3 regions of the Priestia sp. LL-8 genome follow, and region 3 is predicted to be linked to each of the others. Evidence: riboswitches for the same ligand, from Rfam matches in the RefSeq annotation. Region 3 holds a riboswitch; each other region holds the start of a gene.
What was found. Region 3 has a riboswitch for thiamine pyrophosphate ahead of U9R83_RS02800 (thiamine phosphate synthase). Riboswitches for the same ligand answer to the same signal wherever they lie in the genome.

Region 1: it holds a riboswitch for thiamine pyrophosphate, as region 3 does, so the genes downstream of both, U9R83_RS04525 (acetylornithine deacetylase) here and U9R83_RS02800 (thiamine phosphate synthase) in region 3, are expected to answer to the same signal.
Region 2: it holds a riboswitch for thiamine pyrophosphate, as region 3 does, so the genes downstream of both, tenA (thiaminase II) here and U9R83_RS02800 (thiamine phosphate synthase) in region 3, are expected to answer to the same signal.

The regions. Positions count from the first base shown of each region.
Region 1 covers NZ_JAZAQH010000001.1:874,233-878,889, reverse strand. Annotated here, with positions in the region: gene U9R83_RS04540 (ABC transporter permease) at 1-424, opposite strand, end outside; gene U9R83_RS04535 (ABC transporter ATP-binding protein) at 421-1,185, opposite strand; gene tenA (thiaminase II) at 1,178-1,849, opposite strand; gene U9R83_RS04525 (acetylornithine deacetylase) at 1,855-3,132, opposite strand; TPP riboswitch at 3,247-3,349, opposite strand; gene U9R83_RS04520 (MupG family TIM beta-alpha barrel fold protein) at 3,569-4,579, opposite strand; gene U9R83_RS04515 (PTS transporter subunit EIIC) at 4,576-4,657, opposite strand, start outside.
Region 2 covers NZ_JAZAQH010000001.1:2,075,186-2,079,842, forward strand. Annotated here, with positions in the region: gene U9R83_RS10505 (SDR family NAD(P)-dependent oxidoreductase) at 1-56, shown strand, start outside; gene U9R83_RS10510 (ArsR/SmtB family transcription factor) at 69-371, shown strand; gene U9R83_RS10515 (aldehyde dehydrogenase) at 385-1,785, shown strand; gene tenA (thiaminase II) at 1,814-2,503, opposite strand; TPP riboswitch at 2,599-2,697, opposite strand; gene U9R83_RS10525 (TspO/MBR family protein) at 2,927-3,673, shown strand; gene U9R83_RS10530 (hypothetical protein) at 3,976-4,158, shown strand; gene U9R83_RS10535 (sodium-dependent transporter) at 4,329-4,657, shown strand, end outside.
Region 3 covers NZ_JAZAQH010000001.1:525,717-530,373, forward strand. Annotated here, with positions in the region: gene U9R83_RS02785 (fluoride efflux transporter FluC) at 226-642, shown strand; gene crcB (fluoride efflux transporter CrcB) at 643-1,032, shown strand; gene U9R83_RS02795 (hypothetical protein) at 1,090-1,305, shown strand; TPP riboswitch at 1,464-1,565, shown strand; gene U9R83_RS02800 (thiamine phosphate synthase) at 1,688-2,311, shown strand; gene thiO (glycine oxidase ThiO) at 2,295-3,422, shown strand; gene thiS (sulfur carrier protein ThiS) at 3,419-3,622, shown strand; gene U9R83_RS02815 (thiazole synthase) at 3,628-4,395, shown strand; gene U9R83_RS02820 (thiazole biosynthesis adenylyltransferase ThiF) at 4,392-4,657, shown strand, end outside.

The sequences.
Region 1 (4,657 bases), 350 kb from region 3:
TTGTGGAACGAAGCCCGTCAAATGTGCTGACGGTAATGGGAAAAAACGTAATTAATACGGTCACAATCACTTTGCTCCAAATAGAGTAGCCAAACCACAGCACAAATACAGGAGCAATGGCAATGGTCGGAATCATTTGCGACGCAATAATAAGCGGATAAAAAGCACGCTCAATAAGCGGACTCCAATTCATCCATACAGCCAGCATAACTCCCAGCACCACGGATATAACCAGCCCAATTACGACAATAGATAGCGTAGCTGGTAAATGTTTAAACAATAGATCCATTCGCAAATCCCAAAGCTTTGTTAAAATACCGCTGGGCGTTGGTAAAATAAACGGATAGTTTACAATGCGTGCTCCAATTTCCCAAGCAGCCAGCAAAATGAAGACTAAAATCACTGAAGCCCCGTACTTTTTCATGTGTTCACCTTCGATCTTAGCTGTTCAATTAAATAATCTTTCACGTCAAGCACACGCTGTTGATTCAAATCTTTTTGCGTTCGAGGCCTGCTAAGCGGCACTTTAACCTCTTCAAGATAACTTACCGGCTTGTCTGAAAAGATAAAAATACGATCTGACAAAAAAAGCGCTTCGTTTACATCATGAGTGATAAATAAGATGGTGTGCTTACGCTTTTGCCATTGTTCAAGCAGCCATTCCTGCATCGACAAACGCGTGATTGCATCAAGTGCACTAAAAGGCTCATCTAAAAGCAGCACGTTAGAACCGCTTAATACCGTCCGCAGAAACGAAACGCGCTGCTTCATCCCTCCGGATAAATCACTTGGAAAACGGTTTTCATACCCTTTTAGGCCAAACTCTTCAAGCAGCTGAGACACTTGCTGATGAGCACTTGCTTTTGACACATTGTGCAGCTCAAGCGGCAGCGCTGCATTGTCTAAGATTGTACGCCACGGAAGCAGCAAATCTTGCTGCGGCATGTAGCCTACTTTTCCTAGTCGCTTTTCATAAGACTGCCCGTTAATCACGATATCGCCTTCACTCTGCTGTTCAAGACCTGTAATGAGACGAAACAACGTACTTTTTCCAGATCCGCTCGCTCCAACGATACTGACAAACTCGCCTTCTTTCACGTCTAAGTTTAATGATTTTAAAATCGCTTTATCACCATTTTTGTACGTAAAACTGACGTTTTGAAAAGATAACACAGAGTTATTCATGAATTGGCCACATCGCTTCGTTATAAGCCATATCCCAGAACATATACTCAAAACGCGTCGTATTTAAGAAAATTTCTTCGAGCTTTTCTAACTCCGCTTCTGATTTGTCTTCAGTAAGTGAGTCAAATAAGTTGATACACCACGTCGCAAGTTCTCCAAATTCTTCTGAGCTGTACATTTCAATCCACTCGCGGTAAAATTCATTGCTAGCTCCAGGCTTTTCACTGAGTTCTTTTCCTATTTCCCAGTAGCTCCACATACAAGGCAAAAGAGCCGCCACTAATTCAGCTAATGTTCCGCTTTGACCAACGTGTAGCATATAGTGTGTGTATGCAAGCGTTGTAGGCGATGGCTGCGCTTTTTCTAATTCTTTTTCGCTGATTTCAAATTTCTTGGCATACTCACGGTGAAGGCTCATTTCTTCATTTAACGTAGAATCTAAAAGGCCTGCAAATTTCCCCATCGTTTGAAGATCGGTAGCTTTCATGGCTCCAATTGCAAATAACTTGGCATAATCAATTAGGTAAAGGTAATCTTGAATCATGTAAAAGCGAAACTTTTCCTTTTCAAGCGTTCCGTCTCCCATTCCCTGTACGAAGGGATGATTATGATTTTGACGCCAAATAGGCTGCAGCTTTTCGTATAATCGTTCACTAAATTTCATGATGTTCACTCCTTATGCGTATGCAGCCACGTATAAATGAACTGCACCATCACTTTTGTATATTGAACAAGCTGATTAATATCTAATTGTTCGTTCACAGCATGTGCATTTGCTAAATTTCCCGGACCGTAAATAGCCGCCGGAATTCCCGCATCAGCTAGCCATCCCCCGTCTGTTACGCTAGTTGACACATCAATTGGAGGCTTTTTCCCTTCCATTTGTTCATGAGTATTTGCAAGCAGCTGCACTCCTCCATGATTTTCATCAATTTCTAATGACGGAAAGATTTCTCCTCTGTCTTCGATCATTGATGTGCCTCCCCATTCAAAGGTTGGCAGATTATCTTTTAACCATGGATCCGCTTTTGCAATAGCTAAAATGTATTCTTCCACTTCTTTTGATACTTGGTCGTACGATTCATTGGGATAATAGTGAACGGTGATCCACAGCCTGCATTCATCTGCAATAAAAGCAGCATGTCTTCCGCCTTCGATTACTGCTGGATTAATCGTATTTGTCCCTGGCAAAAATCCTGGATAGCTCTTTGTAACAGCCCAGTGACGCTCCAATTCTTGCAGCCCTCCGATCACTTTTGCCATCTTTTCAATAGCGCTTGCGGCTAAAAGCCCTCCTCCAGCATGAATCATACTTCGGCGTGTACCGTCATGATAGGTTTTACTGCTTTTTATCGTAATCCATCCCGTGATGACTCCGCCTTGACCTTGAATATGCAAATCACTTGTATCCGCTACAAGCGCAAAGTCAGCTGTATACCCTTTCTGACAGCATTGCAGCGTACCTGCCTCTCCTACTTCTTCTCCTACAACGGATTCAAAAATCAAGTCTCCCGGCAGCTTGATTCCTGCTTCCGTTAAAAGCTGAACTGCAAACAACGCTCCTGCCAAGCCGCCTTTCATATCAGCAACTCCGCGTCCGATGATTTTATTGTCTTTCACGACAGCTTCAAACGGATCTGTTTCCCATTTTTCATTTTCTTGTACCTCAGCAACATCCATATGACCGTTAATAATCAGGCTTTGATAGTCAGCTGATTTTTGTCCTTTTAACGTACCCACTACGATGGGGTCGTTAGAATATAAGTCCCACATATCAATGGAGAAACCGCAGTTTTTAAGAAAATTCGCTACGTACAGCTGCGCTTCATGAGAATTTCGTGCAGGAGGCGCTGGCGTTTTATACGAAACAAGCGTTGTTAATAACTGGATTAACTCTCCTTTGCGCTCCTCTACCTGTTTGACAAGCAAATCAATTGTTTCTTCCATGTATGACACCTTCCTTTACGCATAAAAAAACACTTCTTTCGCAGGAAAGAAGTGTTTTTGTTTATGTACACAAAATTATTATAACGAGTTCGTAAGGAAATCCCATACAAAACATCCATTACAATACCTCTTTCCTACGCTAGTATTACCTAGTTCAGGTTATAAGGGTTAAGACTTCTCGTCTCTCTCAGCTTCGAAAGCACCCCTAGTGGTGTTGTATCTCTATGAAATTAATCTATTATCATATGTTTACCTGTAATAGTTTTATCATAGTAAAGCGTTTTATTCAATAGAAAGGTTCATGATAGGGTAATGAAAATAGTTTCCTTTTTAGTAAAATAAAAAGCACACACCTTTTTCAAGCAGTGTGTGCTCTTTGTTTTTGTAAGATTACTAGTTAGCTATCAGCTTCTTTAAAAATACACGTTTTTTCCATTTAGACAGTAATAAGCTCAAGTTTTTGACCCGATCTCACTAACGAAAGCAGTTCATGATCTTCTTCTATCACATGCCCAATCACGTTAACATTAGCATTTGCAGGCAAATTCCTTTTAGCTATTTGAACCTCTCCTCTGTAACGTCCGTAGCCATCATTGTCCATTGTAATTGCTCCAATTCCGCGCTCGACTGTATGATATGGCGGCACTGGTTCTACAGATCGTGTATCCACCAAACGCAGAACGTCTCTTGATATATCCGGACGCACGCTGTACGTTCCCTGTATATGAGGTGAACGAATGCGTAGCGGAATAATGCGGTTTTCTTGATATTGAACTAAACGTTTTAATAAACTTGAACTGGCGTATGGATCTCCAATATAAACCTCCGTTACTCCGCATCCGTATAAATCTACTGCAGAGATAAAAGGACATCTATTACGGTCCTTCTCTCTAGTAGGAAGACCTTGATAAATAGGACCTCTCTTTTCGCCTTCTCCAGGAGTATAAGCACACACTGGAATACAAAGTTCATTGAATAAATCTGTCTGCTGTTGAAAAAACGTTTCTTCAAGCCCTGTTTCAGGCCGCGGATAAAAATTATGCCAAGCAAGCAGCTGATGATGATGAAGGCCTGCAGATAACAGCGCTTCTATTTCTTGTTTTGACAATGTACTTGCATTAAGGGCAATATAAAACTCATTCGCAAGTAAAATCGTTTCTTCTACGCTAAAGCCATCGTCTAGTCTAATACCTGATACGCCAAGTGAAGATAGAGTCATAAGGCTTTCGATACCTAAATGAACTGGTGTATCCTTGGATACATCTGCATACACGCTTATTCCACACTCTCTAGCCACATGAAGCAATTCTTTTGCCCGTTCAGCCAAATCTCCTTTTTCCTCTGGAATGTGAAGTGAAGTGAATGCGCGTGTAACGCCGCATTCACTCGCTTCTACTAATCTTTGTTTGGCATCTCTATCGTTCAAATAAAACGAAATGCCAATCATTCAAACTCCCTCGCCATTTCATCGTTAAATCCAAAGAAATAGGTACAAATAAAGCCTGCTGCGTAAGCAATAACTAAT
Region 2 (4,657 bases), 1.5 Mb from region 3:
TCGTGCCAAGAAAATGGCTTTCCTCCGTTGTGCGCAGAACACAAGAAATTAAATAAAGGAGATTATGTATGAGTGAAAAAGCAGTCGAGTTATTTCGTGCCAGCATTCCTGTCTTTCAGGCCCTAAGTGATTCAGCAAGACAAGACATTATTTTGCTGCTCGCCGAAAAAGAGCCTTTAACCGTTAATGAGATTGCAAACGAGTCTACTTTATCACGACCGGCAATTTCTCATCATTTAAAAATTCTACGCGATCAAAAGCTTGTAAAAATTGAGCAAAAAGGGACGCAGAGATATTATTCATTAGCTTTAAACGAGGCAGTTGAGCTATTAAAAAGCTTGCTTGCTACAGTTGAAGCCGAATGTTTATAGGGAGATGAAAGAGATGAAACACGAGCAATTCTATATCACAGATGAAACGGTCATTGAGCATATTGTCTCCACACAAAAGCAATATTTCTATGCGCAAAAGACAAAGAGCATCAGCAGCCGCATTCAAGCGCTGAATAAGCTCAGAGACGTAGTCAAACAAAACGAGCAGAGAATTATGGATGCGTTAAAACAAGACTTGAATAAATCTGAAGTAGAGGCGTACACGTCAGAAATTGGAATTTTACTAGAGGAAATTCGATTTACGCTTAAGCATTTAGCAAAATGGATGAAGCCTAAAAAAGTAAAAACCGCTTTAACACATGTGGGCTCTAAAGGGAAAATTGTTCCTGAACCGTATGGAGTCGCGTTAATTATTGCCCCGTGGAACTATCCGTTTCAATTAGCGCTGTCTCCTTTAGTAGGAGCGATTGCCGCTGGAAACACGGCGATTATCAAGCCTTCTGAATTAACGCCTAGCGTATCTCGCGTTATACAAGAATTACTAGCTGAGGCTTTTGATCCAGCATTTGTGACGGTGATTGAAGGCGCTGTAGACACGACAAGCCTGCTTTTAAAACAGCCCCTTGATTATATTTTCTTTACGGGAAGTGTAAATGTAGGGAAAATTATTATGCAAGAAGCAGGGAAGCAGCTTATTCCAGTCACGCTTGAGCTAGGCGGGAAAAGTCCGTGCATTGTACATGAAGATGCAAACCTAGATCTTGCAGCGAAACGGATTATGTTTGGCAAAGGAATGAATGCAGGCCAAACGTGTGTTGCTCCTGATTATTTGCTCGTGCATAAAAAAGTGAAAGCGCAGCTGGTAGAGAAACTTCGCGAAGCAATTTATCAATTTTACGGTAGTAATCCACTTGAAAGCGACCGCTACGGCCGTATTGTCAGTGAGCGCCATTTTACTCGGCTAGTTGAGTTTTTAAAAGACGGAAATGCTATAGTTGGAGGCGGATATCAGAAGGACAGGTTAACAATAGAGCCTACGGTGTTAAGTGAAGTGAGCTGGAATTCGGACGTTATGCAAGAAGAAATCTTTGGACCAATTCTTCCTTTAATTGAATACGAAACGCTAGACGAAGTCGTTCACAAAGTCCAAGAAAAAGCTAAGCCGTTAGCTCTTTACTTATTTACAGAAAGTGAAGATGTGCAAAACGTCATAACGGAGCGTCTTTCATTTGGAGGAGGCTGTATAAATGATACGCTTATGCATATCGCTACGCCGTATTTACCCTTTGGCGGAGTAGGAGAGAGCGGTACGGGTCAATATCATGGAGAAGACAGCTTCCGGACATTTTCTCATTTTAAAAGCATGCTGTCTCAAACAACCAAGTTTGATTTGTCATTCCGCTATCCTTCGGAAAAACAAAGCTTGAAAATGATCAAAAAATTATTGAAATAAAAGAGCCTCCTGATAGGAGGCTTTTTTGTTATTTTGAAAGTGAAAGCTGAGAAAGCGGCCATTTTTCTTGGGTATATGCCATTTCCCAAAATAAATACTCGAGTTCACAGCTTTTGATAAAGTGATCTTTCATACGGTTACGTTCTTCTTCAGTGGCTTGCTCTGCAAGTTCATCAAGCTTGTTACAAAACCATTGTGTTGTGCCATTCATTTCTTCATTATTATAAAACTGAATCCATTCATAAAAAGGATGAGAAGGAGATGGATTTACTTGCTCTGTAATGCGCTGGCCAATTTCAACGTACGTCCACGGACATGGAAGGAGCACGGCAATGATTTCCGCTAAGCTGCCTGTATGCGCAACGCTCATCATATGATTGATGTAGTGACTAGCCGTCGGTGAAAGCGTCTCAGTGTGAAGGTCTTCATAGCGTACGCCTGCTACTTCACAAAAATTATTGTGAGGGTGAACTTCACTATGTAACACCGTAGAAATGCCGGCATTAAAGGCTTCCATTTCGGTGCGCGTGCGGCATTTTGTTAAAGCAGCGCCGTAAATGCGGACAAATGCTGTTAAGTATTCATAGTCTTGAGAAACGTAGTGAATAAGCGCTTCTTTTGGCACGTTTCCTTCAGCAATTCCTTTAATAAAAGGATGGTTAAAAATTGCTTCGTAAATATAGTTTGCTTCTTGTCTTAATTGAGATGAAAATGACATCAAAATCCTCCTTTAATATGAGGAAGTCACAAACAAGCACATAAAGGAAATAAAAAACACTCCGTTTATAAGCGGAGTGGCAAAGGACAGTAAGAAACTGAACATTGCCACTTTCCTACGCTGGTATGAGCCAGATCAGGTTCAAAGGGATCAAGAAAACTTGTCTCAGCCGATGGGCACCCCTAGTGGACTTCCTGTTAATCTATGTTTAACTTACCATATATTCTGAAAAATGAAAAGTGATATTAAAACTTGGAAGCAAACTGTTTTTTATCCCTTAAAGAGGCAGCTTCTTTAAGCTGTTTTTAATCATTTTTGTGTAAAAATGCATATTTTTAGGGGAGAAGAGGTATTAATGAAGGGAAGAGCCGTTTTGGTCTCCAAAACATTTCCCCCTATAAATAGAAGAAAGGAGAGAATAAAATGGCAAAATTTCGTTTGTATGCCGTATTAAATGTAGTAGGTTTGGCTATTACACTACTTGTGAATTATTTAGCAAATGCTATTCCAATAGGAGGAAAAACAACGGCAGAGGCTTCTGCACAAGTTCCTACGTTGTTTACACCAGCCGGTTATGCCTTTGCTATCTGGGGCGTTATTTATTTATTATTAACCATTTGGGTTATACGTCAATTTTTTGCAAGAGAAGATCAAAAGGAGATATACGCACGTATAGGCATTTGGTTTTTCCTAAACTGTTTGTTGAACAGTGCATGGATTTTTATTTTCCAAAACGATTACTATAAGTTATCACTTTTAGTTATGTTCTTTATTTTGGGTACATTAATGGTTGTGTATTCCATCATTCAGCATTCTCGGATGACAACATGGTTCATGCGTCTGCCGATTTCCCTTTATCTTGGCTGGATTTCCGTTGCGACTATTGTTAATGTGTTTGTCGTATTTCAAGCGAATGGAATAGAACATTTGCTTGGCTTAAACGAGTTAGCCTGGACGATTATTATGCTGCTAGTAGGGGCCGTGCTTGGCATTACATTCACATTAAAAAACCGAGACGCTGTTTATCCGCTTGTTTTTGTTTGGGCTTATATTGCCATTGCGGTAAAACAAAGTGGAAATCAGTCCATTGTAATCACGGTCATTATTTCAGTTGTTTTATTAGCAATTGCTATTATTGTAGGATTGATTAAGCGCTATAGACGTTTGTAAAAAGAAGCTCTAGCCTATATAAGCTAGAGCTTTTTATGATGCTCTTTTGATTGTAAAAAAGCAGCTGTAAAAGCAATTAAGCTAATTAAAATACCAAAAGGAACAACAATTGGTATGAATGATAAAATAAATGTCATAAGTGTAACCTCCATGTTGCATCGGTGCGTAATGAAAAATTCAACTTTTTTAAATTGAAGTCCCGTTATTATAGTATGCTAGGCTCTTGGTTTGGAGCCTATATGTTTAGAAATAAATGAAAAAGGCAACATACGTTACATATAGGTTATATAGGAGGAGTTAAAATGGAAACATATATAGTCGCTTACACAGATAAAGATACTATGGAGTATAAACAAGTGACGTGCGAGAGTTATGAAGATGCAGAGCGTACGGTTCTTCGGTTAGAAAGAGAAGGGCATATGCATATTGAAGAAATATCAAATCAGGAAGCCTACCGTGGAGATGAATCATCGTACAGAGAATAATTGTTGAATAAAAAGATCGAACCTAAAATGAAGAAGCCGCTGCTTCTTCATTTTTTTATATAAATATCATTTTATACAAAAAAGTAAAACGGGAATGATTTTCTTCTGCATTTATGGTACAGTACTAATCAGGTGAGTTTTGAGTTTAGAAGAGGAGAGAGTAACATTATATGAGTAAAGGAAATCAGTGGTCTTCACGCCTCGGTTTTATTTTAGCATCTGCTGGGGCAGCAATTGGTCTAGGAGCGATATGGAAATTTCCATACGTAACGGGAACCAGTGGCGGTGGAGCATTTTTTGCGTTGTTTATTTTATTTACAATTTTTATTGGATTGCCGCTTCTGCTGGCAGAATTTATCATTGGAAGACATACGGGAAAAGAAGCAATTAGTGCTTATAAGGCAATTGCCCCGAAGTCCGCTTGGGTATGGATTGGCAGGCTGGGAGTAGTCAGCTGTGTCGTATTGCTTTCCTTTTACAGCGTCGTTGGCGGCTGGGT
Region 3 (4,657 bases):
ACTTAAAATAAGGGAAATATACCTTCTATACACGGTTTGTCATAAGGATACAGAAAGATTTTATAATTTGGATTAAATGGATTTTTAAGGGATGTTTGAGGAGTAAAAAGGAAGTTTCATGCGACGATTTTCTCTTTCATTTTTTCATGACTTTTGGTGCAATAAACATATAGTTAAATGTTAAGGTAGAAATAAATTCCTTATGGTACACTTAAAGAAGAATTTATGAAACGGAGCGATATGATGAAAGCCATAAACTTAATCTCAATTGCCTTTGGTGCTATCGCTGGTACATATGCACGTTATTTTCTAAATCTTTCCTTATTATATACGGGGTATCCAATAGGAACAGTAATTGAAAACCTATTAGGTAGCTTCATATTAGGACTATTAACGGGATTTTTTGCATGGAAACAGCCAAAGGAATGGATCAAGCTTGGACTAGGCGTGGGCTTATGCGGCGGTTTTACCACGTATTCAACGTTTGCAGGAGACTTCGTTTCTCTCACTCAGCATTATTTATGGGGTGGAGCCATTTATTTCATTGTCTCTTTAGTAGGTGGAATCCTTTTTGCTTTAGCAGGCTATCTATGCGGTGAAGCGGCAGGAAAAAATTTAGTAAAAGTACATGAGGTGAAGTAAATGAGCATAGTGAGCTTGGCACTTGGGGGGGCAGCTGGAGGCATATGCCGTTATCTTTTGGGATTAAAGGTTACAAAAACAGCTTCAAATCCTCCTTTTCCAGTATCAATGCTGTTTGTTAACTTGCTTGGTGCGTTTGGACTTGGTCTTTTTTACGGTAGTTATTATGGAAAGGTTCCGAGTCATGCTTATAATGATTCAATATTTCTAATGATCGGCATTGGTTTTTTCGGGGCTTTTACCACTTTTTCAACGTTTAGTGTGGAAACCGTGCAGTTAATTCGAGAAAAATCTTATCAGAAAATGTTGGTGTACGTGGGGATTTCAGCATTTGGAACAATTGGTTTATTTACAGTCGGTTTACTGGCAGGAACGTTTTTATTTAAATAAAGAGAACGTTTCTAGTAGTTTCTAGTAGGGAAAAACAAAAAGACGGAGAAGTAGAGAATGGATAGAAAAGCAGAAGTTTGGAAATACATTTTGTTGATTGTGGCTGTTGCAGGTCAGATCATCGGTTTTTTATTTTTATTTATAAATGTTGTGGCGGCATTTATTTTTTACGGTTTTTATATTCTAACTTTTATTATGTTACTCCTGCTGTTTATATGGGATCGGAAAAAGGAAAAAGACAAAGAAGAATTTGACGACTATACCGATTACTAACCATATAAAAAGCAGAATGGTGCGGTGCGCCGGGCCTCTTAGTAAAGAAGCTTAAAAGATACATCTATAAAAGGAAGAGAGCCGTAAGAGCATAAAGAGATATTGTATTTACATCTAGTTGTGTTATAATTTTAAGTGCAAAAACAAAATCAATAAATAGCAATCACTAGGGGAGCTTTTTGAAGCTGAGACGAATGTATTTCGGACCCTTTGAACCTGATCTGGTTTGTACCAGCGTAGGGAAGTGGCGATCATGTTTACATAACGATACATGCTAACCACTCTACGTTGTAGGGTGGTTTTTTTGTATGTAATAAAGCCCTCTACACAAGATAAAGTGATTGAAATTTCTCTTTATTCTGAATGGAAAGGTTTCGATCATATGGATATTCCTAAATTTCATGTCATTACAACAGATAAGCAGCCAATTGAAGAGGTTCGGGACATTTTAACGGCTATCGTGCCTTTTGCGGGTGCCATTCATATTAGAGAAAAAAAGAAAACGGCAAAGCAGATTCAATGTTTACTAGAAAGCCTGCCATTTTGTCGCTCTAAAATGATTGTAAATGACCGAGTTGATGTAGCGCATGCTTTAAAAGCAAAAGGGGTGCAGCTTGCCTATCATAGTTTAGACGTTTCGTGCGTTAGAGACGCATTTCCTTCTCTTATTGTCGGAAAATCAGTTCACTCTGTGGAAGAAGCTCTAGAAGCTGAAAAAGATGGAGCTCACTATATTCTATACGGACATATTTATTCAACTCATTCAAAAAAAGAATTAAAAAGCCGAGGGATAGCAGCGTTAAAAGAAGTAGTAGACGCTGTGAAGATACCAGTTATTGCGATTGGTGGAATTACACCTGTAAATGCCAAAGAGGTGCTGCAAACAGGAGCACACGGTATAGCTGTGATGTCTGGTGTCATGCTTGCGCAAGATCCGCTTAAAGCAATCAAACAATATTCTCATATATGGACATCTGGAGGTGGAGAAAATGAAGCAGCATTATGATGTACTGTTAGTCGGAGGAGGCATAATTAGCTCTTCTATCGCTTATCATTTGTCAAAACAAGGAGCGTCAGTAGCCATTCTTGAGCGCAATCAAATTGGTTGTGAAGCTTCAAGTGCAGCTGCTGGTATTTTAGGTGCTCAAGCTGAAATTGATGAAGAAGGTCCTCTTTTAGACCTTGCTATTAAGAGCAGAAGTATGTTTCCTGAACTGGTGAAGGAACTAAAAGAAAAAACGGCAATCGACGTAGAGCTTATTCAAAAAGGCTTATTAAAAGTCGCTGTAACAGAAGAAGATGCACACGTATTAAAGAAAAAAGCCGATCAGCATCATCAATGGGACAAAGATGTAAGATGGATCGACGTAAAAGAAGCGCGGTTGTTAGAACCGGGGCTCTCTCCAGACATATACGGAGCCATTACAATACCTGGAGACGGCCAGCTAGCTCCGGCTAAGTTAACACATGCTCTTGCTCATGGAGCCTTGTATCACGGAGCAGATGTATTTGAATACTGTGACGTTCATTCTCTTATTACGGAAAATGAAACAGTAAAAGGTGTACAGACGTCTAAAGGCTCTTTTTATGGAGAAAAAGTAGTGATCGCAGCAGGCTCATGGGCTAAACGTTTTATTTCTTCTGAACATTTAGGTCAGGTATTTCCTGTAAAAGGAGAGTGTATTGCTCTTCAAAGTCATAAGCCGCTGCTTTCTAAAACGATTTTTTTAGATGAAGGTTTTTATTTAGTTCCAAAGGCTGGTGGAAGAATCGTAATCGGGGCAACTAAGCTGCAGCATGATTTTACTAAGACCGTTTCTGCACAAGGTATTCAATTTCTGCTGGATAAAGCTGCTGTGCTTCTGCCGGCTATTAAAGAAGCCACATTTGAAAAAGCATGGGCAGGTCTTCGTCCACAAACAAATGATGGCTGGCCTTATTTAGGAGAGCATCCTGAAATAGCGAATCTACACATGGCGTTTGGCCACTACCGAAACGGTATTTTATTAAGTGCTGCAACTGGAAAAATTATGGCTGATGCTTTGGTAGGGAAAGAGCCGAATCATTCATTTTTTACATCATTTCAGCTAACGAGAGTAATGGAGGGAGTTCATTGAATCTAATCATTAATGGTAAGACCGTTACTGTTGGAGATGAAATTGAAACGGTCGAGCACTTGTTGCAGGCTCAGAACCTGCATGAACGAGTGGTAATTGTTGAGCTAAACAAGAACATTTTACAAAAAGAAGAACATAGTGATGCAAGTTTAAAAGATGGAGATACATTAGAAGTCGTTTCATTTGTAGGAGGAGGATGAAGAGTATGTTAAAAATTGGACAATATACATTTAATTCACGTTTATTATTAGGAACAGGGAAATTTCCGGACTTTACGACTCAGCGTCAAGCGGTAGAAGAGTCGGAAACAGAAATTTTAACATTTGCTGTTAGACGAATGGATATTTTTGATCAAAATCAGCCTAATTTACTAGAAGCGCTTGATGTGAAGCGTTTCACTCTGTTACCTAACACGGCTGGAGCAAAAACTGCAGAAGAAGCGGTACGTATTGCTAAATTAGCTAAAGCTTCTGGACTTTGTGACATGGTGAAAGTAGAAGTAATTGGATGTGATAAAACGCTGCTTCCTGATCCAGTTGAAACATTAAAAGCTAGTGAAGAGCTGTTAAAGGAGGGCTTTACCGTTTTACCTTACACATCAGATGATGTTTTACTTGCGCGTCGTTTAGAGGAGTTAGGCGTACATGCCATTATGCCAGGAGCTTCGCCTATCGGTTCAGGTCAAGGTATTATTAATCCGTTGAACATGCGTTTTATCATTGAACAATCAACTGTTCCAGTAATTGTAGATGCAGGTATTGGAACGGCTTCAGATGCGGCTCAAGCTATGGAGCTAGGAGCAGATGGTGTGTTATTAAATACAGCTGTTTCAGGAGCAAAAGATCCTGTGAAAATGGCTCGTGCTATGAAGCTAGCGATTGAAGCAGGAAGAGCAGCATTTGAAGCAGGACGTATTGAAAAGAAACAATATGCAACGGCAAGCAGTCCAACAGAAGGGATGAGTATCGGTTGATTAATCGTTATTCCCGCCAAGAACTGTTTCAACCTATTGGAAAAGGCGGACAGCAGCAAATTCAAGAAAAGCATGTTCTGATTGTAGGAGCAGGTGCTCTTGGAACAGGGAACGCCGAGGCCCTTGCGCGAGCGGGGGTAAAGAAAATAACGCTCATTGACCGGGACTATGTAGAGTGGAGCAACCTTCAGCGGCAGCAATTGTATAGTGAAAAAGATGCTGATAAAAGAATCCCAAAAGCAATTGCCGCTAAAAAACGGCT